4 regions of the Bradyrhizobium sp. BR14999 genome follow, and region 4 is predicted to be linked to each of the others. Evidence: predicted binding sites of a transcription regulator. Region 4 holds the regulator's gene; each other region holds the start of a gene.
What was found. Region 4 encodes LexA, which represses DNA repair genes until DNA is damaged. Its sites were predicted from a motif close to TGTTCNNNNTGTGTTCNG; they were not measured.
Positions count from the first base shown of each region.

Region 1: ACR9YP_RS07625 (DNA recombination protein RmuC) is a predicted target of LexA. The motif match lies at 5,379-5,396, and genes of this name have one in related genera.
Region 2: ACR9YP_RS32620 (ImuA family protein) is a predicted target of LexA. The motif match lies at 5,046-5,063, and genes of this name have one in related genera.
Region 3: ACR9YP_RS03240 (helicase-related protein) is a predicted target of LexA. The motif match lies at 2,174-2,191, and genes of this name have one in related genera.

Region 1 is NZ_CM148536.1:1,646,740-1,654,387, reverse strand. It holds gene ACR9YP_RS07655 (pyrimidine 5'-nucleotidase) at 1-340, shown strand, start outside; gene dapD (2,3,4,5-tetrahydropyridine-2,6-dicarboxylate N-succinyltransferase) at 533-1,378, shown strand; gene dapE (succinyl-diaminopimelate desuccinylase) at 1,389-2,567, shown strand; gene truA (tRNA pseudouridine(38-40) synthase TruA) at 2,745-3,482, opposite strand; gene fmt (methionyl-tRNA formyltransferase) at 3,601-4,536, opposite strand; gene def (peptide deformylase) at 4,729-5,256, opposite strand; gene ACR9YP_RS07625 (DNA recombination protein RmuC) at 5,428-6,627, shown strand; gene ACR9YP_RS07620 (GIY-YIG nuclease family protein) at 6,761-7,063, shown strand; gene ACR9YP_RS07615 (AmpG family muropeptide MFS transporter) at 7,244-7,648, shown strand, end outside.
Region 2 is NZ_CM148536.1:6,968,950-6,976,597, reverse strand. It holds gene ACR9YP_RS32640 (GMC family oxidoreductase) at 1-279, opposite strand, end outside; gene ACR9YP_RS32635 (M20 aminoacylase family protein) at 492-1,664, shown strand; gene ACR9YP_RS32630 (inorganic phosphate transporter) at 1,841-3,469, opposite strand; gene ACR9YP_RS32625 (UdgX family uracil-DNA binding protein) at 3,568-4,962, opposite strand; gene ACR9YP_RS32620 (ImuA family protein) at 5,128-5,916, shown strand; gene ACR9YP_RS32615 (Y-family DNA polymerase) at 5,813-7,405, shown strand; gene ACR9YP_RS32610 (error-prone DNA polymerase) at 7,402-7,648, shown strand, end outside.
Region 3 is NZ_CM148536.1:685,490-693,137, reverse strand. It holds gene rpmB (50S ribosomal protein L28) at 96-404, opposite strand; gene ACR9YP_RS03245 (DUF3108 domain-containing protein) at 933-1,742, shown strand; gene ACR9YP_RS03240 (helicase-related protein) at 2,472-5,867, shown strand; gene ACR9YP_RS03235 (RNA-binding S4 domain-containing protein) at 5,890-6,141, shown strand; gene fdxA (ferredoxin FdxA) at 6,274-6,612, shown strand; gene ACR9YP_RS03225 (CarD family transcriptional regulator) at 6,958-7,648, shown strand, end outside.
Region 4 is NZ_CM148536.1:5,140,041-5,147,688, forward strand. It holds gene ACR9YP_RS23975 (MFS transporter) at 1-163, opposite strand, end outside; gene ACR9YP_RS23980 (ComEC/Rec2 family competence protein) at 673-2,952, shown strand; gene ACR9YP_RS23985 (hypothetical protein) at 3,092-3,526, opposite strand; gene lexA (transcriptional repressor LexA) at 4,105-4,806, opposite strand; gene ACR9YP_RS23995 (molybdopterin molybdotransferase MoeA) at 4,983-6,194, opposite strand; gene ACR9YP_RS24000 (hypothetical protein) at 6,419-6,625, opposite strand; gene ACR9YP_RS24005 (HAD family hydrolase) at 6,786-7,409, opposite strand; gene ACR9YP_RS24010 (alpha-hydroxy acid oxidase) at 7,424-7,648, opposite strand, start outside.

The DNA.
Region 1 (7,648 bases), 3.5 Mb from region 4:
CGCAACGCATTTCGACGGCGTGTTCGACATCATCGCCGCCGAGTTCGAGCCAAAGCCGGCGCCGCAGACCTACCGGAAATTCCTGAGCGACCATGCAGTCGATCCGACCCGCGCCGCCATGTTCGAGGATCTCGCCCGCAACCTCGCCGTTCCCCACCAGCTCGGCATGACCACGGTGCTGGTGGTGCCCGACGGCACCAAGGAGGTGGTGCGCGAGGATTGGGAGCTGGAGGGTCGGGATGCAGCCCATGTCGACCACGTCACGGACGATCTGACGGGGTTTTTGGCCGGGCTCAGCACGCTCTCTCCACGTCGTCCCGGCGAAGGCCGGGACTCATAACCACAGGACGTGGTTTGGGGCGAAGTGGCAACTCCGAGTCTTCGCAAAACTCCTCCCTGTGGGTATGGGTCCCGGCCCCCCGTGCGCAATGGCGCACTAAGCCGGGACGACTGCCGAGCCTTGACTCCGTCCCCTCAAATCCCGAAAAAGCGCCCCAATCCATCAAAATTCCCGCTTTCAGAGGAAATCCCGATGTCCCTTGCAGCCCTCGAATCCACCATCAACGGCGCCTTCGACGCGCGCGAGACCGTCTCGACCACGACCAAGGGCGAGGTGCGCGAGGCCGTGGATCAGGCGCTGGAGATTCTGGACAAGGGCGAGGCGCGTGTTGCCGAGCGCGGCAGCGACGGCAAGTGGAAGGTCAATCAATGGCTGAAGAAGGCCGTGCTGCTGTCCTTCCGCCTCAACGACATGGGCGTCATTCCCGGCGGATCGGGCAAGGCGACCTGGTGGGACAAGGTGCCCTCGAAGTTTGAAGGCTGGGGCGAGAACCGTTTTCGCGATGCCGGTTTCCGTGCCGTCCCCGGCTCCATCGTGCGCCGCTCGGCCTTCATTGCCAAGAACGTCGTGCTGATGCCGTCCTTCGTCAATCTCGGCGCCTATGTCGATGAGAGCACCATGGTCGACACCTGGGCCACCGTCGGCTCCTGCGCCCAGATCGGCAAGCGCGTGCACATCTCCGGCGGCGCCGGCATCGGCGGCGTGCTCGAGCCGCTCCAGGCCGAGCCCGTGATCATCGAGGACGACTGCTTCATCGGCGCGCGCAGCGAGGTCGCCGAAGGCGTGATCGTGCGCAAGGGCGCGGTGCTGGCGATGGGCGTGTTCCTGGGCGCCTCGACCAAGATCGTCGATCGCGAGACCGGCGAAATCTTCATGGGCGAAGTGCCTGAATATTCGGTGGTGGTGCCCGGCGCGCTGCCCGGCAAGCCGATGAAGAACGGCCAGCCCGGCCCAAGCACCGCCTGCGCCGTCATCGTCAAGCGCGTCGACGAGCGCACGCGGTCGAAGACCAGCATCAACGAGCTGCTGCGGGATTGATCGGACGCGCATGACCGATGCTCTCTCCATTGCCCGCGATCTCATCCGCTGCCCCTCGGTAACCCCGGCCGATGCCGGTGCGCTCGGGGTGCTTGAAAAAGCCCTCAGCGCCGCCGGCTTCACCTGCCACCGCGTGACGTTCAGCGAGCCCGGCACCGCCGACGTCGACAATCTCTATGCGCGGATCGGCAGCGAGGGCCCGCACATCACCTTTGCCGGCCACACCGACGTGGTGCCGCCGGGCGACGAGAGCGCCTGGAGCGTCGGCGCATTCTCCGGCGAGGTGAAGGACGGCGTGCTGCACGGCCGCGGCGCGGTCGACATGAAGGGCGGCATCGCTTGCTCGGTCGCCGCGGTGCTGGAGCATCTCGCCGCCAATGGCGGCAAGCCGCGCGCCGACGGCCAAAAATCGGGCTCGGGTTCAATCTCCTTCCTGATCACCGGCGATGAGGAGGACGTCTCCATCAATGGCACCATCAAGCTGCTGAAATGGGCCGCCGAGCGCGGCGAAAAGTTCGACCATTGCGTGCTGGGCGAGCCCTCCAACGTCGAGACGCTCGGCGACACCATCAAGGTCGGCCGCCGTGGCTCACAATCGGGCACGCTCTATGTCGACGGCGTGCAGGGCCATGTCGCCTATCCGCATCGGGCGTCCAACCCGGTGCCTGATATCGCGCGGCTGATCGTAGCGATCTCCGACGAGCCGCTCGATCATGGCAGCGCCCAGTTCCAGGCCTCCAACCTCGAGTTCACCTCGGTCGACGTCGGCAACAAGGCCAGCAACGTCATCCCCGGCGAAGCCCGCGCGAAATTCAACATCCGCTACAACGACAACCACACCCAGGCGAGCCTGCGCGAATTGGTCGAGACGCGCCTCGCAAAAGCCTGCGGCAACCGCATCCGCGCCCGCATCATCTGGGAGCCCTCGAACTCCAACGTGTTCGTGACCAAGCCCGGCCCGTTCACCGATCTCGCGGTCTCCGCGATCGAGGAGGTGACGGGCCGCAAGCCGGAGCTGTCGACGAGCGGGGGTACGTCGGATGCGCGGTTCATCTCCAGCTATTGCCCGGTGATCGAGTTCGGCCTGGTCGGCCAGACCATGCACCAGATCGACGAGCGCGTGCCGGTGACGGATCTGGAGAAGCTGACCAAGGTGTATCGGGGGATTTTGGCGCGGTATTTTGGGTGAGGCGCTGGCGCCTTCCACTTCGCCCTCACCTGCCACTCCGCTGTCATCGCCCGCGAAGGCGGGCGATCCAGTATTCCACCGAAAGCAGTGATTGAACCGATAGGCCGCGGCGTACTGGATGCCCCGCCTTCGCGGGGCATGACACCGAGAGTGTGGCGCGCGCGCGCGCCTCACATCTCAATAATCCACCTTCACCAGATACAACCCTTCCGGTGGGGCGACGATGCCGCAGGCGGCACGGTTGCGGGCAGCTAAGGCTGCGGAGAGATCGTCCGCGGTCCAGCGTCCCTCGCCGACCCAGATCAGCGATCCCACCATCGAGCGCACCTGGCTGTGCAGGAACGAGCGCGCCGAGGTGAGAATCGTGATCTCGCGGCCATCGCGCGCGACGTCGAGCTGGTCGAGCGTCTTCTCCGGTGATTTGGCCTGGCACTCGGTATCGCGGAAGGTCGTGAAATCGTGCTTGCCGAGCAGGCGTTGTGCTGCCGCATGCATCGCGTCGGCATCGAGCCGTCGCGGCACGCGCCAGGCGTGGCCGACGTCGAGCGCGAGATTGGCGCGGGTGTTGATGATGCGGTAGCGGTAGTGGCGCTTGATGGCCGAGAAGCGCGCCTCGAAGGTCTCGGGGACGATCTCGGCCTCGAGCACCGCGACCGGATGCGGGCGCAGATGCGCGTTGAGCCCGTCGCGAAAACGATCCGGCGCAAATTGCTTCGCGATGTCGACATGCGCAACCTGGCCGAGCGCGTGCACGCCGGCATCGGTGCGGCCGGCGCCATGCACCCGCGCGTCCGCGCCGGTCATCGCCTTGACGGCAGCTTCCAGCGCGCCCTGCACCGAGGGCAGCGTCTCTTGCACCTGCCAGCCGCAGAACGGCGCGCCGTCATATTCGATGGTGAGCTTGTAGCGGGGCATCTCAATCCGGGTTGTGTCATCATCCGCGAAGGCGGACGATCCAGTACTCTGCGACGGCTCCGTTCGACCGAGACGCCTCGGCGTACTGGATACCCCCCTTTCGCGGGGTGTGACAGCGTCAGCTGAACTTCGAGCCCGCCTTCAGCGGCACGCCACGCAAAAAGTCAGCCGCCTGCATCCGGGCCTTGCCTTCGCGCTGGAGCTCGATGATGCGGATCGCACCCTCGCCGCAGGCGATGGTGAGGTGGTCGTCGAGCACCTCGCCGGGCGCAGCTGAGCCGTTCGCCAATTCACATCGCAGGATCTTGACGCGCGCATTCTCGCTGACGTCCGCGAGCTCGGCCCAGGCACCGGGGAACGGCGACAGGCCGTGGATGTGGCGCAGCACCGCGCGCGCGGGCCTGGTCCAGTCGATCCGCGCCTCGGCCTTGTCGATCTTGGCGGCATAGGTGACGCCGTCCTCGCTCTGCTTTTTGAGCTGGAGCCCGCCGCGTCCGAGCGCCGCCATGGCGCGCACCATCAGATCGGCACCGAGCCGGGAGAGGCGATCGTGCAGATCGAGCGCGGTCATATTGTCAGTGATCGCGAGCCGCTCGGCCATGGCGACGTCGCCGGTGTCGAGGCCGACATCCATCTTCATCACCATCACGCCGCTCTCGGCATCGCCTGCCATGATGGCGCGATTGATCGGCGCGGCGCCGCGCCAGCGCGGCAACAGCGAAGCGTGCAGATTGTAGCAGCCGAGCTTTGGCGCATCGAGGATGGCCTGCGGCAGGATCATGCCATAGGCGACGACGACCGCGGCATCGGCATCGAAGGCGCGAAATTCGTCGAGCGCTTCCGGTGTCTTCAATGTCTTCGGCGTCAGCACGGGAACACCGAGTTTTCGCGCAGCTTCTTCAACCGGCGTGGGCTGCAATTGCAGGCCGCGCCGCCCGCCCGGCTTCGGCGCGCGGGTGTAGACGGCCGCGATCTCGTGGCCATGCGCGACCAGCTCGAGCAGCGTCGGCACGGAGAAATCGGGCGTGCCCATGAAGATCAGGCGGAGGGGCATGGGACGAGACAATCCTCGGAAAGGAACAGAGTACTCGTCATGGCCGGGCTTGTCCCGGCCATCCACGTTCTTTCTCACTCGACGGACGAAGAACGTGGATGCCCGGCACCTTAGCTTGAAGACGCGCTTCGCGCTTTTGGGCTTGAAGACGCGCTTCGCGCTTTTGGCCGGGCATGACGGCGGGGGACGTGGTTACTCCCCCGCGCGCTTGGCGGCTTTCTCGAACTTCTTCATCACGCGGTCGCGCTTGAGCTTCGACAAATAGTCGACGAACAAGACGCCGTTGAGATGATCGATCTCGTGCTGGATGCAGGTGGCATAGAGGCCTTCGGCATCCTCCTCGTGCACCTTGCCGTCGAGGTCGGTGAAGCGCACACGCACCTTCGCGGGACGCTCGACCTCCTCGTAATATTCGGGGATCGACAGGCAGCCTTCCTCGTACACCGAAAGTTCCTCCGAGGAGGAGAGAATCTCCGGGTTGATGAAGACACGCGGCTCGTGCTTGGTCTCGCCGTTCTCGTCGCGCTTGGCGAGGTCCATGGTGATCAGCCGCAATGGCTGCGCGACCTGGATCGCCGCGAGGCCGATGCCGGGCGCGTCATACATGGTCTCGAACATGTCGTCGGCAAGCTTGCGGATCTCCGGCGTGACCTTCTCGATCGGCTTGGAGATCAGACGCAGCTGCTTGTCGGGCAGGATGATGATTTCTCTGAGGGCCATGGCGGCGATTTAAGCTGCGCGCCGGATGCGGTCAATCCGGCCAGGAACTTCGTTAACCCTCCGCTAACCATAAAACTTGAGCTTTCGTTAACCATAAAAATTAGTGGGTCGTTAACCACCGGCGTTCCCTCTTCGTTCGCGCATTCCGGCGAATCGGGTAGAAGGGGCTGCATGAACGAGATCATTGTCATGCTGGGCGACTGGCCGGTGCGCACGATCGATGCGCTGATCGGCTTCGGCGCCCTTGTCCTCATCCTGCTGGTAGTGATTGCGATCGTGATCGCGCGCTCCGGGCGGCGCGGCGCGGAACTCGCGATGGCGCATGCGATCCGGGCCGACGAGCTCGAGGAGCGCCTGAGCGAGGTGCTGCGGGCCCAGAGCGAGGCCTCGGGCCGGGTCGACGCCATGACCCAGGCGCTGGCCGGCCGCCAGGCCGAGATGGCGCGGGCGGTCAACGAGCGGCTGGATTCGGTGACACATCGCGTTGGCCAGTCCATGGAACATTCGACCCGCAACACCATGGAGAGCCTGCGCGCGCTGCATGAGCGGCTCGGCATCATCGACAGCGCGCACAAGAACCTCACCGACCTCACCACGCAGGTCACCACCTTGCGCGACGTGCTCGCCAACAAGCAGTCGCGCGGCGCCTTCGGCCAGGCGCGGATGGAAGCGATCGTCCAGGACGGTCTTCCAAAAGGGTCCTACGAGTTCCAGTTCACGCTCTCAACCGGCAAGCGGCCCGATTGCGTCGTGTTCCTGCCGGACCAGCGCCCGCTCTGCATCGATGCGAAATTTCCGCTGGAGGCAATGACCGCGCTGCACGACGCCCGCACCGACGAGGAGCGGCGCCTCGCCACGCAGCGGCTGCGCGGCGACGTGATGAAGCACGTCAGCGACATCGCCGAAAAATATCTCGTCACCGGCGAGACCCAGGAGATGGCGCTGATGTTCGTGCCGTCGGAATCGGTCTATGCCGAGATCCATGACGGCTTCGACGACGTGATCCAGAAGGCCTATCGCGCCCGCGTCGTGCTGGTGTCGCCCTCGCTGCTGATGCTCGCGATCCAAGTCATGCAGCAGATCATGAAGGACGCGCGCATGCGCGATGCCGCCGACCAGATCCGCACCGAGGTGATCAAGCTGGGCGACGACCTCGGCCGCCTGCGCGACCGCGTGCTGAAACTGCAAAAGCATTTTGCCGACGTCAACGAGGACGTGAGGCAGGTGCTGATCTCCGCCGACAAGATCGAGAAACGCGCCGGCCGAATCGAGGAGCTCGATTTCAGCAAGGCGGATGCGCCCGAAGGCCCACATTTGGTGGCCACCGGTGCGCCGGAGCTGTTTCCGAGGAAGCTCCAGGCGGGGGAGTGACTTGAGGCACACTGTCATGCCCCGCGCAGGCGGGGCATCCAGTACGCTGTGGCGGTGGTGATTGAGCCGAGAGGCCGGTGGTTACTGGATCGTCCGCCTTCGCGGACGATGACAGCGGAGGGGAAGGCGGCAGATGAGTGCACGCCACTACTACGTCTACATTCTCGCCAGCAAGATCGGCGGCACGCTCTATATCGGCGTGACGAATGACCTCGTCCGCCGCATCGCCGAGCACAAGTCTAAACTCATCGAGAGCTTCACAGAGAAATATGACGTCGCCCGGCTGGTCTACTTCGAACAGTTCGACGATCCCGAGAATGCGATCAAGCGGGAGAAGCGGCTCAAGAAGTGGAACAGGGCCTGGAAAATCCGACTGATCGAGCAGCAGAACCCAAATTGGGATGATCTTTATCCCGGGATAGCCGGGCCACCATGATGCCGTCATGCCCCGCGAAGGCGGGGCATCCAGTACGCCGCAGCGGGGGTGATTGAGCCGAGACGCTGGTGGATACTGGATCGTCCGCCTTCGCGGACGATGACACCGAGGGAAGCCGTGAGGGCTTCCGTCTAACCGGCTAGCAGAGTCTTTTCCCCCAGAATCTGCTAACACCTTCCCATGACCGCACCCGACGCGACCTCCTCCGCCGGCGCTCCCGCTGCCTCCTGGCGTGACAGCCTTGCCGTGTACCTGCAGCCGCGGGTGCTGATCGTGCTGTTCCTCGGCTTCTCCTCGGGGCTGCCGCTGGCGCTGTCGGGCTCGACGTTGCTGGTGTGGATGCGTGAGGCCGGAGTCGATCTCGGAACGATCGGACTGTTCGCGCTGGTCGGCACGCCCTACACACTGAAATTTCTGTGGGCGCCGCTAGTGGACGCCCTGCATGTGCCGCTGTTCACCCGCGCCTTCGGGCGGCGGCGTGGCTGGCTCTTGTTCTCGCAGCTGCTGCTGATCATCGCCATCCTGCTGCTGGCGCTCACCGACCCCGCGCGCTCGCCGTTCTACGTCGCGCTCGGTGCGCTGCTG
Region 2 (7,648 bases), 1.8 Mb from region 4:
CGAGCAGCCGCCGATCACCTTGCCGCGGGGATAGGCGAGCGCGCGGCCGTTCAGGCCCGGCTCGGCCTCGGTCTTGAACATCCAATCCGAGCGCGGATTGCCGATGGCAAAGAGATAGCCGACCGGGATGTGGAACCAGATCCAGTTGTCGTCGCCGCCGGCCTCGAGAATGAGGACACGGTTCTTCGGATCGGCCGAGAGCCGGTTCGCGAGGATACAGCCCGCCGTGCCGGCCCCGACGACAATGTAGTCAAACTCACCTTCGAGCCGTCTTGGCATTCTGCGTCCACCCAAACAGGCGTCATGCCCGGGGCTTGTCCCGGGGCTCCAGCGCTTTCTGTCCTAATAGTCGGACGTGGATGGCGAAGACAAGCTCGCTACAAGCCCGGCCATGACGAGAGGACAGGGCTACCCTCGATCCGCGGCAGTTAGGTGGACCGGCGCTTGCATGGTAGACAGTCCTGTATTCCCAACAAAGCTTGAGACCCTCCATGCCCATCGTGAACCGCGTCGCCGACCTCCAACCCGATATTCAGGCCTGGCGCCGGGACATCCATCAGCATCCGGAGCTGCTGTACGACGTTCACCGCACCGCAGCATTCGTTGCGGAGCGTTTGCGCGAGTTCGGCTGCGATGAGGTCGTGACTGGCCTTGGCCAGACCGGCGTGGTCGGCGTAATCAAGGGCAGCAAGCGGGCCGGCGAGGGGCTCAAGGTGATCGGCCTGCGCGCCGACATGGACGCGCTGCCGGTCGAGGAGCAGACCAACCTGCCTTACGCCTCCAAGACCCCGGGCAAGATGCACGCCTGCGGCCATGACGGCCACACCGCGATGCTGCTGGGCGCGGCGCGCTACCTCGCCGAGACCCGCAATTTCGCCGGCGATGCCGTGGTGATCTTCCAGCCGGCCGAGGAGGGCGGCGCGGGCGGTGCGGCTATGGTCAAGGACGGGCTGATGGAGCGCTTCGGCATCGAGCAGGTCTACGGCATGCATAACGGCCCGGGCATCCCCATCGGCTCGTTCGCAATCCGGCCGGGTCCGATCATGGCGGCGACCGACGAGGTCGACATCATGATCGAGGGCGTCGGCGGCCATGCCGCGCGTCCGCACAAATGCGTGGACTCCGTGCTGGTCGGCGCGCAAGTGATCACCGCCTTGCAGTCGATCGTCGCGCGCAGCGTCGATCCCTTGGAATCGGCGGTGATCTCGATCTGTGAATTCCACGCCGGCAATGCCCGCAACGTCATTCCGCAGACGGCGACGCTGAGGGGCACCATCCGCACGTTGTCGCCGGAGGTGCGCAAGCTGGTCGAGAAGCGCGTGCACGAGGTTGTGGCAGGCGTGGCGCAGATCACGGGTGCCAAGATCGATCTGCGCTACAAGCGCAACTATCCGGTGGTGAACAACCACGCTGCGGAGACCGAGGTGGCAAGGCGCATCGCCAAGCAGGTCGCAGGGGACGCCAACGTGCACGAGATGCCGCCGCTGATGGGTGGCGAGGATTTCGCCTACATGCTGGAAGCGCGGCCCGGCGCCTTCATCTTCTGTGGCAATGGCGACAGCGCCGGCCTGCATCACCCCGCTTATAATTTCAACGACGAGGCGATTGTCTACGGCACGTCCTATTGGGTCAAGCTGGTCGAGGAATTGCTGGCTGCGTCGTAGTTCACCTCGCCCGCTCTTGTCCGCCGAAGCCTCGGCGAAGGCGGATGCGGGGAGAGGTCGATCGCGTAAGCGATCGGGTGAGGGGGACTCTCCGCGAGTCCATCCCTCTCCGTGATTGTGGATGCAGCCCCTCACCCTAACCCTCTCCCCGTAAGAACGGGGAGAGGGAAAGAAGTTTAGAACATCCGCGAGAAGATCACGTAGAGCGTGGCCGACAGCATGATCGCGCAGGGCAGGGTCAGCACCCAGGCCATCAGCAGGTTGCGGATCGTCGACCATTGCAGGCCCGAACCGTTCGCCGCCATGGTACCGGCGACGCCGGACGACAGCACGTGGGTGGTCGAGACCGGCAGGCCGAACACGTCGGCGGCACCGATCGTGGCGGCAGCCACGAGCTCGGCCGAGGCGCCCTGCGCGTAGGTGAGATGGCTCTTGCCGATCTTCTCGCCCACGGTGATGACGATGCGCTTCCAGCCGATCATGGTGCCGAGGCCGAGCGCGATGGCGACCGCGATCTTCACCCAGTTCGGGATGAACTTCGTGGCGGCATCGAGCGAGCCCTTGTAGGTGTTGAGCACCGCGATCTCATCCTTGTTGAGATCGTTCGCCTTGTCCTTCATCAGGAAACGGATCGCTTCCGACGTCAGGTACATGTCGTTGCGGGTGTTGCCGACGGCTTCGGCGGGTACCTTGCTCAGCGTGCCGTATCGGGCAACCTGATCGCCGACGTCCTTCACCAGCACGGCGAGCGAGGGATAGGTACCGTCGTTGAGCTCGTGCAGGGCGATGTACTGCGTCACCGCCGGACGAGGATCGCCGATGATGCTGTGGCCCGCGCCTTTGGCCGAGATCACCTTGGAGGCGGCCTCGGAGGTCTTCTGGAACTGGGCGACCTGGGATTCCGGCAGCGCGCGGTTGAGAGCGTAAGCCGTCGGCACGGTGCCGATCAGGATCAGCATGATCAGGCCCATGCCCTTTTGGCCGTCGTTCGAGCCGTGCGCGAAGCTGACGCCGGTGCAGGTTGCGATCAGCAGGCCGCGGATCCACAGCGGCGGCGCCTTGTTGCCTTCGGGCGCGGCATAAAGCGCCGGGTTGCGCACGATGAACTTGAGCAGCAGCAACAGCACGGCGGCGCAGATGAATCCGAACAGCGGCGACAACAGCAGCGCGTAGCCGATCTCGGTCGCCTTGCTCCAATCCACGCCCGAGGTGCCGTCGCGGCCGCGCATGACGGCGTTGGCGACGCCGACGCCGATGATCGAGCCGATCAGCGTGTGCGAGGAGGAGGCCGGCAGGCCGAAGAACCAGGTGCCGAGATTCCACAGGATCGCGGCGATCAGAAGCGCGAACACCATGGCGAAGCCGGCGCTGGAGCCGACCTGGAGGATCAGCTCGACCGGCAGCAGCGAGACGATGCCGAACGCGACCGCGCCGGAGGACAAGAGCACGCCGAGGAAGTTGAAGAAGCCCGACCACATCACCGCGACTTCGGCTGGCAGCGAATGGGTATAGATCACGGTCGCCACCGCATTGGCGGTGTCGTGGAAGCCGTTGACGAATTCGAAGCCGAGCGCGATCAGGAGCGCGACGAACAGGAGGATGTAGGGCAGGTAGGTCGTCACCCGCGTGCCGGTCGCGTTGATGTCGACATAGATGCTGTAAGCGACGAACAGCAGGCCGGCGGCGAGGATGCCGAAGAACAGGATCAACGTCAGCGGATTGAAGCCCTTGTCGAGATTTGGCCGCGAGGCCGGCTGGACGGGCGCGGGATCTGTTACCGCGCGGTCAAATGCAACATCGGTCATGTCTGGACGCCCCTTAACTTTCAAGTAAGGGTATTGTCCGCGATGGATTTGAAGGCCGGATGACAACTAAGGCGTGAAGGCCGTTTTTGCTGCCAGTATTAGGCAGCCCGTGCAGCCTTCTTCTGCAAGCCGGCCGCGATCTTCAAATCGTCGACAAAGCGCTGATATTCCAGCACCTTGGTTTCCGGATCGGGCAGCCGCAGCAGATAAGACGGATGCACCGTCACCAAAGCCTTGCGCCCGTCGGGTAGGTCGATCAGCCGGCCTCGGTTTTTGCCAATGGGCGTGATCTTGCCGAACACGCTTTGCGCGGCAGTGGCGCCCATCGCCACGATGAGATCGGGTTGGATTGCCGAAACTTCCCGCTCATACCATTGCCGGCACGCCCGGATCTCCGGCGTATTCGGCTTCTGGTGCAGGCGGACCTTTCCGCGTGGCACGAATTTGAAGTGTTTGACCGCGTTGGTGACATAGACCTTCTTGCGATCGACGCCGGCCTCCTCCAGTGCGCGGTCGAGCATCTGGCCGGCCGGGCCGACGAAGGGATGGCCGGCAAGGTCTTCCTTGTCGCCGGGCTGCTCGCCGACCAGCATGATGTTGGCGGACTTCGGGCCTTCGCCGAACACGGTCTGGGTTGCATCCTTGTAGAGATGACAGGCGCGGCAATGCGCGGCCTCCTTACGGAGCGCGTCGAGATCATCGGCAGCTAGCTTGCGTTTCATCGGAGCCTCCGGCCGCGGGGTGATCCACCCGCCGGTCCAGCGTTCGGCATCGGCGAGCAGCGGTTCAAGTATCGAGGCTTTCGACAGGTTCCTGTGACTCTTCTTCGGCGCTTCCGGCGTGATCGGGTGGTCTGGAAAGTGGCGGCGCCAGGTTTCCTCCAACCGGTTGGGGGCGGGCATCTCCGTCTGGCTGATGCCCGGGGTGAATGAGATCGCGTGGCCATCCCAATGGGCGCAAATGTCGGGCGTGAGGATCGACCAGGGCATGTCGGCGTAACGGCGCGCGAAGAAGGGGGCGGTGAATTCGACGATGTGATGCTCCGGCACGAACCAGGCCGCGTAATGTGCGTTGTGCTCGCGTCCGATCTCGCGGAAGCGAATGACATCGCGCATCCGCTGCATGTCGCGATGCACGCTGACGGCCATCGCTGTCGCCTGCGCGACGTCCGGATCGGCTCTGGTCTCGAGCAGATCGTGGTCGGTCCGCAACCGCCACAGCAGGCGATAGAGCAGTGCAAAGCGTTCACCGTCGCGGTGCAGGGCCGCGATGCGGGCGAGCTCGATGAAATTGGCCGGCACGCTGAAGGTGCCGTCGGTTTCGATCGGCGGAAGGCCTGGCGCTTCGCATAGACCGGCCGGCACCGCCTCTTTCGCGCGGCCCTGCACGCTCCAGGTCACGTCGGCCGGCGCGATCTGATGCAGTGCGAGCGCGCGGGCGGTTTTGCGCCAGCTCTCGAAATCGGTCTGGCTGTCGAGAGTGATGAGGTACATGGCACTTGAATCCTCTTGATTCTGCTCATGAATCCGACTGAGCGCCAATTCGATTGACTCGCGGGGCGCTGTTAGCTTTATATTAGAACATATCATGAACAAATGAGCCAGCCGTTGGTTCTTCTTTTGAGGACCACGGCATCAATCTCTGAAGGAGCGGCGAGCATGAGCGGCGCACGCATCAGCGCGCTTGCGACCTTGCGCAGCCAAATCGAGCGCATCGAGACGGCGGAGGTCGTGCATCATCGCGATCGCGTCGCGCTCGGCCACAGCGAGGCGGATACCGCGCTGAAGGGCGGGCTCGCGCGCGCGGCGATCCATGAGGTGTTTTGCGAGGGCCGGCAGGGGACGGCCGCGACGGGCTTCGTCATGGGGCTTGCGGGCCGCGTGACGGCACGCAAACCGCTGCTGTGGGTGCGGCAGGATTTTTCGGAGCTCGAAACCGGCGCGCTGTCGATGAGCGGGCTCGCCGAACTCGGCCTCGACCCGCGCCGCGTGGTGATGGTGCGCGCCGTCGATGTCGAGAGCGCACTACGCACCTCAGCCGACGCGCTCGCCTGCGATGCGCTGGGGGCCGTGGTGCTCGAGCTCTGGGGCGAGATCAGGCAGTTCGATCTCGTGGCGAGCCGCAAGCTGACGCTGGCCGCGCAATCTTCCGGCGTCACCGGGCTCTTGCTGCGCATGGCCGCGCAACCGATGCCCTCGACCGCGGAAACACGATGGATGCTGCGCGCGGCGCATTCACCGCCGGGCCCGATGTGGAGTGCCTGGGGGGCGCCGCGCTTCGATGCCGAGCTCTTGCGCAATCGTCATGGCCCATGTGGCCGGTGGATCATGGAATGGAAATGTGATGAGTGCCAGTTCAGTGAGCCGTCGACGTGTCCTCAGCCTGTGGCTGCCGCGCCTGCCAATCGACCGGATTCAGCGGTTCTTTGGCAACGTCGGACTGCATAAGAGCAATGATCCAAGCATCGTCGTCATCAAGGACAACAATGCGCTGGTGATCCATGCGCTGGACGAGGCCGCCGAGCGCCTCGGCCTGTATATCGGTCAGCCGCTGGCGAATGCGCGGGCGATGTGTCCGGACCTGCGTGTGTTCGACGCCGATGTCGTGGCCGATGCGAAGACGCTCAGCGATGTCGCGGACTGGTGCGACCGCTTCACGCCGCTGGTGGCGCTCGATCCGCCGCACGGGCTGTTCCTCGACATCACCGGCTGCGCGCATCTGTTTGGTGGTGAGGCCGCGTTGTTGCGGACGTTGGTCCGCGCATTGGCCCGGCAGGGGTTTGCCGTCAGCGCGGCGATCGCCGGCACCTCGGTCTGCGCGCGCACGCTGACGCGGCAGGCCACGGGCACCATCGTGGCCGATGGCGAGGAGGCGGAGGCGATCAGCCGGTTGCCGATATCCGCGCTCGGCGCAGGCGAGATCATCACCACCGGCCTGCGCCGCGCGGGGCTGAAGACCATCGGCGATGTCGCCTCGCGCACGCCGAGCGAGATCACGGCGCGGTTCGGCGCGCGGTTCTCCACGCTGCTGGCGCATGCGCTGGGGCAGGGCGATGCGCCGATCAACCCGCGCAAGCCGCTGCCCGACTACATCGTGGAAAAGCGCTTTGCCGAGCCGATCGCGACCGACACAATGATCGCGATGACGCTGTCGCGGCTCGCCGACACGTTGATCGCGTCCATGGAGAAGCAGGGCAAGGGCGCGCGGCGCCTGGAGGCTGCCTTTTTCCGCACCGACGGCGTGGTGCGCGCGATCACGGTCGAGACCGGGCGTCCTGTGACGCGAAGCGCGGTCATCGACCGGTTGTTTCGCGAGCGCCTCGACGCACTCGCTGATCCGCTCGATCCCGGCTTCGGCTTCGACATGGTGCGGCTGTCGGCGAGCCGCACCGAGATCGTGGTGCAGGAGCAGCGCGATCTCGACGCTCATGTCCACGACAATGACGAGCTCGCCGCACTGATCGACCGCATTGCCGCGCGCATCGGCGGCAAGCGTGTCGTCGTGCACCTGCCGCAGGATACCCATATCCCTGAATGCGCGGTGCTGGCCGCGCCGGCGCAGCATCATCTCGCCGCTGCCATGCAGGCCGAATGGCCGGCACGTGCCGAGAGCGAGCCGCCGCTGCGCCCCTTGCGGCTGTTCGACAAGCCGGAGCCGATCAAGGTGCCGTTCGCGACCGTGCCGGACGGTCCGCCACATCAGTTCACCTGGCGCCGCGCGCTACATGCGGTGGTGCGGGTGGAGGGACCCGAGCGCATCGCCATGGAATGGTGGCGGCAGGACGGCAAGCAGCTCACGCGAGATTATTTCCGCATCGAGGATGCCGAAGGCCTGCGCTTCTGGATCTTTCGCGACGGTCTTTATGAGGGGGAGTGCTTCGATGACGACGGCAAGCCCGTTCCTCCCAGCTGGTATGTGCACGGTCTCTTCGCATGAACACGCCTGCCTATGCCGAGATTGGCATCACCACCAATTTTTCCTTCCTGCGCGGCGGCTCGGATCCGCGCGCCTATGTGCATCAGGCCAGCATCCTCGGCATCCCCGCGATCGGCATCGCCGATCATAACACGCTCGCCGGCGTGGTGCGCGCCTACAAGGAGCTCGACAATGCCGAGGTGCTGCACAAGCCGAAGCTCCTGATCGGCGCGCGCATCGTCTTCGTCGACGGCACGCCGGATA
Region 3 (7,648 bases), 4.4 Mb from region 4:
GCGGCCGGATCTTCCGATCCGGCCGTAACGCAAAACGCAACTGGCTAAGCCTACGCCACGCGACGCAACTTAGCCCCCGCCCAATTCTGAAAAACTTAGCTGGCCTTCTTGACCGGCGCGGTGTCGCCGACCTTTTTCTGGATGGCGCGCTTCAGCTCGAGGGCGCGCGGGGAGAGGGCGTCGGTCTTGGCCTTGAGCAGGAAGGCATCGAGGCCGCCATTGTGGTCGACGCTCTTCACCGCGGTGGTGGAGACGCGCAGGCGCACGTTGCGGCCGAGGGCTTCCGAGATGAACGTCACGTTGACGAGGTTCGGCAGGAAGCGGCGCTTGGTCTTGATGTTGGAGTGGCTGACCTTGTGGCCGACGAGGGGGCCCTTGGCCGTCAGTTCGCAGCGGCGAGACATGGCAAAAATCCTTATCCTAAACCCCCAACGAGTTGCGGCCGCCATTCTGGGCGCCACGGGGGCGAATTCTCTGTCCTTGCAGGGAGCGGGCGGACGTATAGGGGGGAAGGGGCGGGTAGTCAAGGATTTGGGGTGGGTTTCGTGCCCGGCGCAATGCCCACCCGCGGTATCATCGCCCGCGCAGGCGGGCGATCCAGTACTCCGAGACGGCTGTGGTTGACCAGAGGGGCCGCGGCGTACTGGATGCCCCGGTCAAGCCGGGGCATGACAGCGGAGGGGGTGGGGAGAGGTGTTCGAGCCCGCGGCGCCCCAATCACCAAAACGGCAATGATCGGAACGCCTTACCATCACATAAAGGGCGTAATCGCGCCGGAAGAATCCGGTGGAGTTCCGCGCCTGCGCGCCCGGACGCATTGCCTACCGCCGATTTCGGCTTAAGTAACGCATCGATTGGCGCCCCGATTGGAAAGCTTCGTGCCCACCTCGTCCCCCGTTTCGCCCCGGCGGCGCTCTGCCGGCCAGCTGGCCCTGGCGGCCCTGTGCGGCCTCGCCTTGGCGTGGGCGGCCGAGCCCGTGGCGGCGCAGGGCAAGCTCGAGGCGCAATATGAGGCGTCGCTGGCGGGCATTCCCGTCGGCAGGGGCGCCTGGAACATCGACATCCAGGACGACGTGTTCGCGGCCGCGGCCTCCGGCGGCACCACCGGGATCTTGAAGTCGTTCACCGGCGGGTCCGGCACCGGCGCCTCGCAGGGCCGCGTCGTCAACGGCGCGCTGGTTGCGACCGGCTACCAGGCCTCCACCACCACCTCGAAGAAGACCGAAGAGATCCGCATCACGCTCGACAAGGGCAATGTGAAGGAGTTCGCGATCCTGCCGGAGCCGCCGGTCGATCCGGACCGCATCGTCGTCACCGAGGCGCATCGCCGCGGCGTCTGGGACCCGATGACGGCCTCGCTGCTGCGCGTGCCCGGCACCGGCGATCCGGTCTCGCCAGAGGCTTGCCACAACGCAGCGCCCGTGTTCGACGGCCGCATGCGCTACGATCTCAAGCTCGATTTCAAGCGCATGGAGAGCGTCAAGGCCGAGAAGGGCTATAGGGGCCCGGTCGTGGTCTGCGCGCTCTATTTCGTGCCTGTGGCCGGCTACATCCCCGATCGCCCCGTGATCAAATATCTCGCCGCCCAGCGCAACATCGAGATCGCGTTTGCGCCGGTGGCGGGCACGCGCATCCTGGTCCCGTTCTGGCTGAAAGTGCCGACGCCGCTGGGGCCGGCCATGCTGGAAGCGACCAGCTTCATCACCTCTCCCCAGCCGCCACGCGTGGCGAAGACGCAGTAAGCCTTCACCCTCCCCTGGAGGGGGAGGGTCGATCGCGCGTAGCGCGAGCGGGGTGGGGTGATCTCTCCGCACGAACAGTGCCCGTGGGGAGAGATCACCCCACCCCGTCGCGCATTTCGCTGCGCTCCATGTGCGCCTACCCTCCCCCTCCAGGGGAGGGTAAGAAAGTGTGTAAATTCAATGGCATGCTACTGTGCATGGGGTTGTTTTCGCACTTTTTGTTTTGGCAGGCCGGCGAGACGGGAATCCATTTGACTCCCGCCCGATTCTGATTCGACTCCGCGCCATCCCCAATTTTAAGAAACCCGCCACCGAAACGTCGCTTGTGCGATCGGGCAAAACTCCATCTAGTGCGCAACCAATACGAGTCCCGCGACATGTTGCGTGAACGGAACAGGACTCATCAGGGAGTCAGCGATTCGGCCGCGATTCGTTCTAGAGTCGTTCCGAAGCTTAAGGCTAACGGGAAAAGCGTCGCAAAGTGAGACAGTTGCGCGAGGTTTGGGGAGCTCTCTCTTCTCCCTCTCCCCGTTCTTACGGGGAGAGGGTTGGGGTGAGGGGCTGCATCCGCGAAAACGGAGACAGTTCGACTCGCGGAGAGCCCCCTCACCCGGCGCTTCGCGCCGACCTCTCCCCGCAAGCGGGGCGAGGTGACTTTCAAGCGCTTCGCGCTCCCGCCCCAAAACGGCACTGACATTCGCCCAAATCGCCACTACCTAATCCCTGGATATGGCTTTCTCTCCCTCCCCCTTCGCTTCCGAGCGCGCGCCCGGCGCCGGCGTCACTGCAGTGCTCGGGCCGACCAACACCGGCAAGACCCATCTCGCCATCGAGCGGATGCTGGCGCATCCCTCCGGCATGATCGGCCTGCCGCTGCGTCTGCTTGCGCGCGAGGTCTACAACAAGATCGCCGATCGCGCGGGGCCGGAGAGCGTCGCGCTCGTCACCGGCGAGGAGAAGATCAAGCCGAAGAAGCCGCGCTATTGGGTCTCGACCGTCGAGGCGATGCCGCGCGACCTTGATGTCTCGTTCCTCGCCATCGACGAGGTCCAGATCGCTTCGGACCTCGAACGCGGCCACGTCTTCACCGACCGCATCCTCAACCGCCGCGGCCGCGACGAGACGCTGCTGCTCGGCGCTGCCACGATGCGCCCGATCATCGAGCGGCTGTTGCCGGGCGTGTCCATGATCACGCGGCCGCGCCTCTCCAGCCTCGAATTCGCCGGCGACCGCAAGATCACGCGCCAGCCGCGCCGTACCGCCATCGTCGCCTTCTCCGCCGACGAGGTCTACGCCATCGCCGAGCTGATCCGCCGCCAGCATGGCGGCGCCGCCGTGGTGCTGGGCTCGCTGTCGCCGCGCACCCGAAACGCGCAAGTGGCGATGTTCCAGAACGGCGACGTCGATTATCTCGTCGCCACCGACGCGGTCGGCATGGGCCTCAATCTCGACGTCGACCACGTCGCCTTCGCCTCCGACCGGAAGTTCGACGGCTACCAGTTCCGCCGCCTCACCCCGGCCGAGTTCGCGCAGGTCGCCGGCCGCGCCGGCCGCGCCACGCGCAACGGCACCTTCGGCACCACCGGCCGCTGCGCGCCGTTCGAGCCCGAGCTCGTCAACGCGCTGCAGAACCATACCTTCGACGCCGTGAAGATGCTGCAATGGCGCAACTCGAAGCTGGATTTCTCCTCGCTCGGCGCGCTCCAGGTGTCGTTGAACCTAGCCCCGGGCCATGAGGCGCTGACGCGCGCGCCTGTTGCCGAGGACATGCGCGTGCTCGACCACGCCGCCCGCGACGGCGAGGTGCGCGATATCGCGCATGGCAAAGACGCCGTGGAACGCCTCTGGGAGGCCTGCCAGGTCCCCGATTACCGAAAGCTGTCGCCCGCCGCCCATGCCGAGCTGGTGACGACGCTCTACGGCTTCCTGATGCAGAAGGGATGCGTCCCCGATGCCTGGTTTGCCGCCCAGGTCGACCAGGCCGACCGCACCGACGGCGACATCGACACGCTGTCGGCCCGGATCGCGCAGATTCGCACCTGGACCTTCGTCGCCAACCGCCCGGACTGGCTGAAAGACCCCGAACGCTGGCAGGGGATCGCGCGGGAGGTCGAAAATAAATTATCGGATGCGCTCCATGAACGCTTGACTGAGCGTTTCGTTGATCGTCGGACCAGTGTATTGATGCGCCGCCTGCGGGAGAACACGAGCTTGAATACTGAAATCGGCAAGACCGGCGAAGTCATCGTCGAAGGCCATGTCATCGGCCGCCTCGACGGCTTCACCTTTGCACCGGACGTGGCGGAAGCCGGCTCCGATGCGAAAGCCTTGCAGGCTGCAGCGCAAGCGGTGCTCGCCGGCGAGATCAACACGCGCGCCGAGAAGCTGGGCAACGCGCCGGACGAGCAGTTCGTGCTGACCTCGGAAGGCATGATCCGTTGGACCGGCGATGCCGTGGCGCGGCTGTCCGCCGCAGACGACGCGCTGCATCCGCGCATCCGGATCATCTCCGACGAGAGATTGACTGGGGCGCCGCGTGAAAAAGTGCAGGCGCGGCTCGAGCTCTGGCTCAAGACGCATATCGAAAAGCTGCTCGGGCCGATGTTCGAGCTGTCGAAGGCCGAGGATGTCACCGGCATCGCCCGCGGCATCGCCTATCAGCTGGTCGAGGCGCTCGGCGTGCTCGAGCGTCCCAGAATCGCGAACGAGCTGAAGGATCTCGATCAGCCTTCGCGCGCGGTCCTGCGCAAATATGGCGTCCGCTTCGGCGCCTATCACATCTATTTCCCCGGCCTGCTCAAGCCCGCCGCGCGCGCGCTCGCCGCGCTCTTGTGGGCGCTGAAGCAGGACAATGTCGATCTCTCCGCGCTCTCGGGCGCGCAGCATCTGGCATCGTCGGGCCGCACCTCGTTCCCGGTCGACAAGCAGCTGCCGCGCGATGCCTATCGCGTGCTCGGCTACAAGCAGGCCGGCGAGCGCGCCGTGCGCGTCGACATTTTGGAGCGGCTTGCCGATCTGATCCGCCCGGCGCTGGCCTGGCGCGAGAACTCGCCCGGCGAAAAGCCCGCCGGCGCGTTCGACGGCCGCAGCTTCGTGGTGACGCAGGCGATGACCTCGCTCACGGGATCGGCCGGCGAGGATTTTGCGTCCGTGCTGCGCGCGCTCGGCTATCGCATGGAGAAGCGTCCGCCGCTGCCGCAAAAGCCTGTGGTGACCGAGACCGTCGCGGCAGAGACGCCGCCCGTCGAGGGCAGCGCGGAGACCTCGACCGAAACCGAGATCGAGACCGCGGCGGAGGCCGTTGCGGGTCTGCCTGCAGAGGCATCCACGGATGCCGCCGCTGAACCCGTCACCGTCGAAGACGCGCCCGGCGTGGAGCCGCAGGACGAGGCGGCGCCCGCGGAGCCGGCGCTGGAAGCTTCGCCCGAGGCTCCCGTCACGCCTGAAGATGCCCCCGGCATCGCGCCGCCGGTGGAAGAGACCGCTGCGCCGGCGGAGGCTGCCGGCCTCGAAGCCGCCGCCGCCGAGACCGCGGCAACGGAAGCTGCCGCATCGCCTGACGCTGCCGCGCCTGAGGCTGCGGCATCTGAGGCTGCGGCGACGCCGGCCGAGCCCGAGCTCGTCGAGGTCTGGCGTCCCGGCGGCCGTCATGAGGACCGCAAGCCGCGCCACGAGCGCCATCGCCATCAGCGTCATCATCACCGCCCGCAGGCGGCTGCAGAGGGCGCCACGGCCGCGCCGGGCGAAGCAGCGCAGTCAGCCGACGGCGAGAAACGCGGCGAGCGCCATCGTCATGGTGGTCATCGCCGCGATGGGGCTAAGGATTTTCGCAAGCCGCGTGAAGGTGGCGAGGGCGGTGATCGCCGCGAGGATAGGAATCGCAGCTTCCAGGGCAAGGACCGCGATCGCAACAAGGGTAAGCCCGGCGATCGCGACGGTGGTCGCGAGCATCGTGGCCGCGACCGCGACAAGGGCCGCGACCGTCGCGACCGTGAGTCCGGTCCGTCGCTGCGTCCCTATGCCTCCAGCGCGAACCCGCGCGAACGCGATCGTCCGGTCGATCCGAACTCGCCCTTCGCAAAACTCGCCGCGCTGAAAGAACAGCTGTCCGGCCGGAAGGAGTAATCTTACGACCGAGCGGCAGCGCATCGACAAATGGCTGTGGCACGCCCGCGTGGTGAAGGCGCGCACCTCCGCCGCTGAACTGGTCGTCACCGGCCACGTTCGCGTCAACGGCGCACGCGAGACATCGCCGGGGCATGCGATCAAGCTCGGCGATGTCCTCACCATCGCGCTCGATCGCACCGTGCGCGTCTTGAAGGTCACCGCCTTCAACGAACGCCGCGGCGATGCCGCCTCGGCCCGCGCGCTCTACGAAGAGCTCGGCGAGCGCAATTAATTGCGCTTGGTATTCATTTCTTGGCCGATCAAACGCACACAAGTGTCATGATCGGCTGTTGCCGACCTTGCAGCGCCGGGCCATCCGCGCTACGCAAGCCGCGACTTTTAAAAGAGCTTTTCGGAGCGTTGGATGACTTACGTCGTCACTGAAAACTGCATCAAGTGCAAGTACACCGACTGCGTCGAGGTCTGCCCGGTCGACTGTTTCTACGAGGGTGACAACATGCTCGTCATCCATCCCGACGAGTGCATCGACTGCGGCGTGTGCGAGCCGGAATGCCCCGCCGACGCCATCAAGCCGGACACGGAACCGGGTCTGGAAAAGTGGCTCCAGGTCAACGCCGACTACGCCAAGAGCTGGCCGAACATCACCCAGAAGAAAGAATCACCCGCCGATGCCAAGGAATTCGACGGCATGGAAGGCAAGTTCGAGAAATATTTTTCTCCGAACCCGGGCTCGGGAGACTAATTAGGGCCCAAACTTAACCCTATTAGCGGCGTTGCCGCCGAAAACCAGCCCTCAAGACCCCTAAATCATTGATTTTTGCGGGAAATGTGCTATATTGGGCACATTAAGCCGAACCCCGTCAGCCCCGTTGGCCCCTCTGGGTTCCCGTGAAACCAAATGTCGAACAGGGGCGTGGCAGTTTTCCGCGCGCAGGCTGTGTCACAGAAAACGCGTAAAAAGAGTACTTCAGCGAGGGCTTCCCATAAGGAGGCCAAAAAAGTCGCCGCGGCCAGCCGTAGCGCATCCAAGGGTCGGACCGCGACGAAGGCGCCGGCTGCAAAGTCCTCGAAGAACAAAAGAAGCGCAATGCCTAACAAGACTGCCAAACCGGCCGCGAAAGCGACCGTTGCCAAGCCTGCTGCTGCCAAGGCTCATCCTGCGAAGGCTCACGCTGCCAAGCCCGCCGCGCCGAAGGCTCCCGTTGCTGCTGCTCATGCCAAGGCTCCTGCCGCTGCCAAGCCGGCCGCCAAGCCCGCTGCTGCGCCGAAGGTCGAGGAAAAGAAGGTCGTGACGCAGCGTCAGGGCTTCAAGGCCAACGAATTCGTCGTCTATCCCGCTCACGGCGTCGGCCAGATCCTGGCCATCGAGGAGCAGGAGATCGCCGGTGCCAAGCTCGAGCTGTTCGTCATCAACTTCATCAAGGACAAGATGACGCTGCGCGTTCCGACCGCCAAGGTCGCCAATGTCGGCATGCGCAAGCTGTCCGATCCGGCGCTGGTCAAGAAGGCGCTGGAGACACTTAAGGGCCGCGCCCGCGTCAAGCGCACCATGTGGTCGCGCCGCGCCCAGGAATACGAAGCAAAGATCAATTCGGGCGACATCGTCGCGATCGCGGAAGTCGTGCGCGACCTCTACCGCTCGGAGTCGCAGCCGGAGCAGTCCTACAGCGAACGCCAGCTCTATGAAGCGGCGCTCGATCGTCTGTCCCGCGAGATCGCGGTGGTGCAGCACTCGACCGAGACCGAAGCGGTCAAGGAGATCGAGGCCCAGCTCGCCA
Region 4 (7,648 bases):
GCGCGATCGTGCTGAGGAGGGCGGCAACCGGGTGGGATTGCTCAAAGAACTTGACCGATAGAACTGCGGCCAGGCTGCCAAAGATGTAGAAATCATACCATTCGATGATGTTTCCCACCGATGCAGCGATGATCACGCGGCGAAAATCAGTCGGTACCTGCATGTGCGACTCCTATGGTTTCAAGACGTCTCCTCGCTTGTTTCAGCGATCGATCTTCTCGCGGGGAGAGCGTGATGCGCGGCGTCGCAGGCGCCAATTCAAAGAGTTGCGTCGGCAACGTCTGACTTCAGGCGCGCTTTCGCGCCACCTGAGAAGAGCTCCGGCGGCCTTAGAACCGCGAGCCACCACTGCCTTGCCCGTCCTGTCGGGGAGGCGGGGAACCGTAGTGTAATCCCACCTCGGGCCGGCAACTTATGAGACTTTCGGCTCAATCGATCTGTCGCGGGGCGTTTGCCAACGAGATCGCAAGGGCTCGAATACTTCGCGACTTCTGGTCAAAGACGTCTCAGGCGTTGCGAGCAATCCAGAAGAGATGCCAAGGCGGCGGTCGCCGTGACGATGGAGGGGAAAAGTAGGGTCCCGCCGCGTTCGTTCCTGATCCGTACCGCTATTCGCGCAGCCGCACGTTCCGGTAGCCTCCGCACCCGTCACGTAGCGTAAGGTGCAGGGGAATGGCGGAGCCGGGCCGGCCAGTGCGCTCCCAGGGAGTCGCAGGAACGTGGCCCGTTGGCCGCGTCACACCGGCTGGCGGCGTTGTGCCGGCGGGCTTTGGTGCGTGGCCCGCGATCGTCGAGACGCTGCGCGAATGGGCACGCGCTGAGGCCGGCGCCGGGCGGCTGTTGCCCTGGGTGCCCGTCGCCTTCGGCACCGGCATCGCGCTCTATTTCGCTGCCGATCACGAGCCCGTGCTGTGGGTCGTTGCCGCGACGGCGGCCGCGCTCATGCTCGGCGCCGTCCTGCTGCGGCGGAGCCGGCTGTTCGCGCCCGCGATCATGATCGCGGCGGTGGCGGCGGGTTTTGCCATGGCGACGTGGAAGACGGCGCGCATCGCCCATACCGTGCTGGCCAAGCCGCTCTATTCGGTGTCGCTGTCGGGCTTCGTCGAGACCCGCGACATCCGCGAGCGCACCGATCGCTTCATGCTGCGCGTTACCGCGATGGAGGCGCAGCGCAGCGACGTCAGGCTGGAGCGCGTGCGCCTGTCGGTGCGCAAGGGGACGGCGCCGGAGGTCGGCAGCTTCGTGCAACTGAAGGCGCGCTTGATGCCGCCGATCTCTCCCGTGCGCCCGGGCAGCTACGATTTCTCCCGCGACATGTTCTTCCAGTGCATCGGCGCCTCCGGCTTCGTGATGGGCGCGATCACCGCTTCAGTGCCGCCGGATGGCGGTGGCCTGCGGCTGCGCTACGCGGCCTTCATGCAGGGCCTGCGCGATGCGATCGACGCGCGCATCCGTGCGACGCTCGAGGGCGACAACCGTGCGATCGCGACCGCGCTGCTCACCGGACGGCGCGATGCGATCACCACGCCCGTCAACGACGCCATGTTCATCTCGGGGCTCGGCCATGTGCTGTCGATCTCCGGCTATCACATGGCGGTTGTCGCCGGTGTCGTGTTCTTCGCAGTGCGTGCGCTGCTGGCACTGATCCCGGGGCTGGCGGCGGGCTTTGCCATCAAGAAATGGTCGGCAGCTGCAGCGCTGGTGGCGGCCGCGTTCTATTTGCTGCTGTCAGGCGCGGAGGTCGCAACGCAAAGATCGTTTTTCATGACGGCGGTGGTGCTGATCGCGGTCATGGTGGATCGCCGCGCTATCACCTTCCGCACGCTGGCGGTGGCTGCGCTGATCGTGCTCGCGGTCGCGCCCGAAGCGCTGGTGCATCCGAGTTTTCAAATGTCCTTCGCCGCGACGCTCGGGCTGGTCGCGCTGGTGCAGATCGGCATGCCGAACCTGTTTGCCTCGCCGGACCATTCGGCGACCGCGCGCATCGCGCTATGGGGCGGCCGCGAGATCGCGATGCTGTTCCTGGCCTCGCTGATCGCGGGGCTTGCGACCACGCCCTACGCCGCCTTCCACTTCCACCGCGTCACGCCGTACGGTGTGCTCGCCAATCTCGGCGCGATGCCGGTGGTTTCGGCACTGGTGATGCCGGCGGGCCTGCTCGGACTGCTCGCGGCTCCCTTCGGGCTCGACGGCGTGTTCTGGTGGCTGATGGGGATCGGGATCGACTGGATGGTCGCGGTATCGCGCTGGGTGGCGGCACTGCCGGGCGCAATCGGCCGCATCCCCGCCTTCGGCATCGCGCCGCTGATCGCGGCAAGCCTCGGGATCATCGTGATGGGCCTGTTGCGCACACCCTTGCGCTGGTCTGGTGCGCTGATGTTGTTGGCTTCCATTGCCTGGGGGCTGTCGGTGCGGCAGCCCGACATCCTGATTGCCGGAGACGGCGCGAGCGTCGCGGTGCGCGGCCGGGACGGGCACCTGCATGTCATCCGGGCGAGCAAGGACGGCTTTCTGCTTAGGGAGTGGTTAGCTGCCGACGCCGATCCGCGCGACGCCGGGAGTAGCTCGCTGGCCGATGGCGTGTCGTGTGACGAGGCGGGCTGCGTGACGCCGCTCGACGACGGGCGGCTGGTTGCGCTTTCCTTGCGGATCGACGCGCTGGCTGATGATTGCAGCCGCGCCGCGCTGGTGGTGACGCGGCGGCCCGCGCCGCCGGATTGTGCGGCGATGGTGGTCGATCGGCAGCGTCTCACCAGTCAAGGCGCGCTGGCGTTGACGCAGCGTGGTGACGGTTTTGCAGTTCAAGCTGTGAGAGCGAGAGGCACAAGCCGCCCTTGGCTCCCGGCCGGCGCCGGCGAGGGTGATTTCGACGGGAGCCTTGCGCCGAAGGCGGCTACGGCCCGCAACCGGGACGCGACTCCGGCGGAGACCGACTTGCAGGCCGACGATTAAGGCCAGACGATTAAGAACAAATGCGAGGACTTGGTCCGGGTCCAACCGGACTTTCGCAGAACATAAATCATACCATCTCGCCGGCCTCGGCCGGCGATGGCATTTTCAATCCTGGCCCGACCTGGTGGCCAGGGACGGCTCAGCCGATCGGCAGACGCGTGATCGTCGGCCGGCTGTCGGCATCGATCTGCGGCTTGTGCTCGCGCTCGCCGACCGGCTGCGTCACCGGCAGTTGCAGCACGGTTGCGCGCTGGCCTTCGACGAGCTGCGTCACCAGCACGTATTTGCCGTCGGGGAATTCGATCGCGTCATGATGGCGATCGGGAACGTGCGGATCGATCTTGCCGAACTTGCCGACGCGGGAGTTGATCGTGCGCGTCCAGATCCAACGATTGTCGTAACGGACGTTGTCGGCGAAGGCGAGCTCCGTTCCCGGCAGCAGGCAGACGGCCACGGTCGGGTCGGCCGCGGAAGCAAAACCGCGCGTCGAGGTGCCGCGGAACGTTGTCGACACGATCGTCTCGCCGACTTCGGCGGGGCGCGATGCAACGGCATGCAGACTGTAGTCACACATCGGGTGCTCCTATTCGAAGATAGCAACCCGCGCCTCTTTCGGAGGCGCAAGCCTCTATCAGAGTGGAAGCACGTAACGTTCTGCTTGGTTGTGGGCGAATTTGCGGCTGGCGTCAGCAGGATGCGATCACATTATCTTTCCCGAATCCGATAGGAACAAAGTTCGCTTTAGTGCATTTGGCGGATGCGAGCGTCAGCGGCCTGCGGGCGCCGACCATCCGGAATATGGCCAACTCGGCTGTGGCTGTCGCGCGACGGCATTTCGGGCGCTACGGAATTGCTCGGTCGTTGTTGCGTGCGCCGACTTGCGGGGATGGTGCTGCGATTGTGCTGCGAATGCTTGCGCTGCCGATGCAGCGATCAGCATACTGGCGAACGCGCTCAAAACGATCTTGCGCATCGTTGTCTCCTCGATCTCTTGAGCCGCAAAGCGATGAGTGCTTCGGGCGGCATGTCGAGGACATAGCGCTGGGAGAGGGGCCAGATAATCTGCCCAAGATCAGAAAGACTATCCAGCTGGAGCGGACAATCCGTCCGCTCCAATCGGAATCATTGATATCGAATGACCGCTGGGTCGTCTCAGTACTTGCGGTACAGCCCGATCAGCTTGCCCTGAATCTTCACCCGGTTCGGCGGCAGGATGCGCACCTCGTAGGCGGCGTTGGCGGGTTCGAGCGCGATCGAGGCGCCGCGGCGGCGGAAGCGCTTGAGCGTCGCTTCCTCGTCGTCGATCAGCGCCACCACGATGTCGCCGGTATCGGCGCTCTCGTTGCGCTGGATCAGCGCCATGTCGCCGTCGAGGATGCCGGCCTCGACCATCGAATCGCCGCGCACTTCGAGCGCATAGTGTTCGCCCGAGCCGAGCATGTCGGGCGGCACGCTGATGGTGTGACTGCGGGTCTGCAACGCTTCGATCGGCGTACCGGCTGCGATGCGACCCATCACGGGCACCGCAACGGGACGCTCGCCCTCGTCGGCGGGCGGACTGGAGCTCGCGCGCACCTTGCCGAGATTGCCCTCGATGACGCTTGGCGTGAAGCCGCGGCGGTTGCCGGCGGCGGCCTGGAGCTCAGGCAGCTTGATCACCTCGATGGCGCGAGCGCGGTTGGGCAGGCGGCGGATGAAGCCGCGCTCCTCCAGCGCGGTGATCAGGCGATGGATGCCCGATTTCGAGCGCAGGTCGAGCGCATCCTTCATCTCGTCGAAGGAGGGCGGCACGCCGCTTTCCTTCAGACGTTCGCTGATGAACCGCAGAAGCTCGTATTGTTTGCGCGTTAACATCTCGACCAAAGTCCCCCGGTTGATGTCGTTCGATTCCGAGACGCTGAATTGGAGCGGCGAACCGCTACATCCTCGAAACAAATCATGAACGGACACTATATGTTCGATATGTGTTCCGCAACTGCTTAATTTACCGTGAACGCGACAAAGTTCGCGGAACACGTGTGGTGGTGCGCTCAGACGGGCAGGCGCAGCACCTCGCAAGGCGAGCCGGCTCCGGCTTTCGGCGCGAACGGTGCGCGCACGAGAAGTGCCTGCGCCGCAGCGAGATTCGCAAGCAGCGAGGAATCCTGGTGATTGACGGGAACGGCCACCAGCGTGCCGTCGTCGCGCTGTTCCAGACGTGCGCGAAGATAATCCGCGCGCATATCGTTTGCGCCCACATCGCGGCCGAGCACGGCGCGCTCATGGCGGTGATGAATCACGGATCGACCCGACACCGCACGAATCAGCGGGACCATGAACAGGAAGGCGCACACATAGGACGAGACCGGATTACCCGGCAGGCCGATCACGCGCATCGCGCCGAGCCGTCCATGCATCATTGGCTTGCCCGGGCGCATCGCAATCTTCCAGAACGCCATCGAGATACCTTCGTCCCTCAGCGCCTGCTGGACAAGATCGTGGTCGCCGACCGATGCACCGCCGGTCGTGACCAGGATGTCGGCGCCGCTCTCGCGGGCGCGGCGGATGCCGGCGGTGGTGGCCTCCAGCGTGTCGGCGGCAATGCCGAGGTCGATGGTGTCAGCCCCCTCGCTGCGGGCGAGCGCGTGCAGGGCATAGCCGTTGGAATAGACGATCTGGCCGCGGCCGGGCGTGGTGCCCGGCATCACCAGCTCGTCGCCGGTGGCGAGGATCGCGACCTTCGGACGGCGGCAGACGGCAAGCTGGGGGTGATTCATGGCGGCGGCGAGCGCGAGATCGCGCTCGGTGAGACGGGTTCCCTTGCGCAGGAGCGCGTCGCCTTCGGAGAAGTCGACGCCTGCGGGGCGGATGTGCCGACCGGGAATCGCGGCTTCCTTGATCGTGATGCGCTTGCCGTCCGCGACCGTATCCTCCTGGATCACGACGGCGTCGGCACCGTTGGGAACGACGCCGCCGGTGAAGATCCGCACGGCTTCGCCGGCGCCGACCGTTCCCGCGAACGGACGCCCCGCGGCTACCTCGCCAATCACCGTCAGCTGGGAATCGATCGCCCCCGCGTCGGCCGCGCGCACGGCATAACCATCCATCGCGGACATTGCTTCAGGCGGCTGCGTGCGCAGCGCCGCCACGTCGCGGGCGAGCACACGGTGGAAGGCCGCGTCGAGAGCAACCATTTCCTCGGCCAGAGGCTCCGCGCCGGCAAGCACGGCGGCAAGCGCATCGGAAACCGGCATGAGAGCCACGGCGAAAACTCCTGCTCGCGGACGAATTGGCAGGAAGCCTTCTAGCCGAGCGCGAGCGCAGAGGCAAAAGAGCAGCCGAGCGGGATGATCATCCCGACGACGCATTCGCAGGCAACGAAGGCGACGTCAGGCCCGGCGCGACATGATCTCCAGGACGAGGCAGATTGGTACCAGGGTGGCCATGGCTAGGACGACAATGACCAGAGCCACGGCCAGCATCGCGATCAACTCTGCGTCTGTTCGCCCGAACTGACGCCAGGCGTCACGTCCGGAGCTTTGGGGCCCTGATCCTTATCCGGCAGCGGATCGGCCTGTGATTTCAGGTCGGCGGCCTTGCTGATGAGCTTGGCGGAGAGGCGCGAATCCGAGGTGGTTCTGGCGAATTCGAGCAGCAGAGAGGCTTGCTTTGTGAGGTAGGCTTTGCCCAGCACGAGAATAGTCCGATGTAGAAGTCCCAACGGACTCATAGAGTCCGGAGGAAGTATTTCTGTTCCCGGAACTTTGTACAAAAATGCACAAAGTGATTTGGTTCCGCATCCCAAGCAGATTTGGTCCTCGGAACCCAACCAGATCCGGCCGGGGCGTCGGCAGTCAAATTCCCAACGCTCGCAAGACGTTGCCGACATCACCGGGCGAGGTGACATGCACCGCCGTCAATCCGCGCGCCCGCGCCCCTTCGACGTTCTCGGCAAGGTCGTCGAAAAACACGATTCGGCTGGCCGGCACGCCGATCGCCCTCACGACATGGTCGAACGCCTCCGGATCCGGTTTGCGCAGGCCGATGCTGGACGACAAATAGAGCTCGCGGAAATGCCCGAGCAGGTCCGCATATTCCTTCGAGAAATAGTCGACATGCGGCCGGTTGGTGTTGGAGAAGACATAGAGCGGCATCTGCTTTGCAGCGCGCGGCAAGAGCTCGGCGATGTCAGGCATCTCGCCGGCGAAGATCGCGTTCCATCCCTCCAGAAACTGCGCATCGGAAATGCCGATCCCGAGCGATGAACGCAGCGATTGGAAATAGTCCTCGTCGCTGATCTTGCCGACCTCGTGCAGCCGGTAGGCCTCGTCACGCACATAGCGCGCGACGATGGCCTCGGGCTGGCAGCCGGCATGTCCCGCCCAGCAGGCGATCGCCTTGGAGAAGTCGATGTCGAGCACCACGCGTCCGAGATCGAACAGGAGCGCATCGGCGCTGCCGGGAGAGAGCGAGGTCATCGTGTCCTTTCACTTCAGTATCGATAAGGGTCGTGGTCGAACAGCGGGAACGCGCTGAACACGCTCGGCGCATTCGTTGCGGTCGCCTGATGCAGGCAGGACTTGTCGACCTCGGCGAACGAGGTGGCACCCAAGAGGCCGAGGCAGCGCAGCACTTCATCTTCCAGCAGTTCCAGCATTCGCATCACGCCGGCTTCGCCGGCCGCCGCCAGCGCCCAGCATTGCAGCCGGCCGATGCC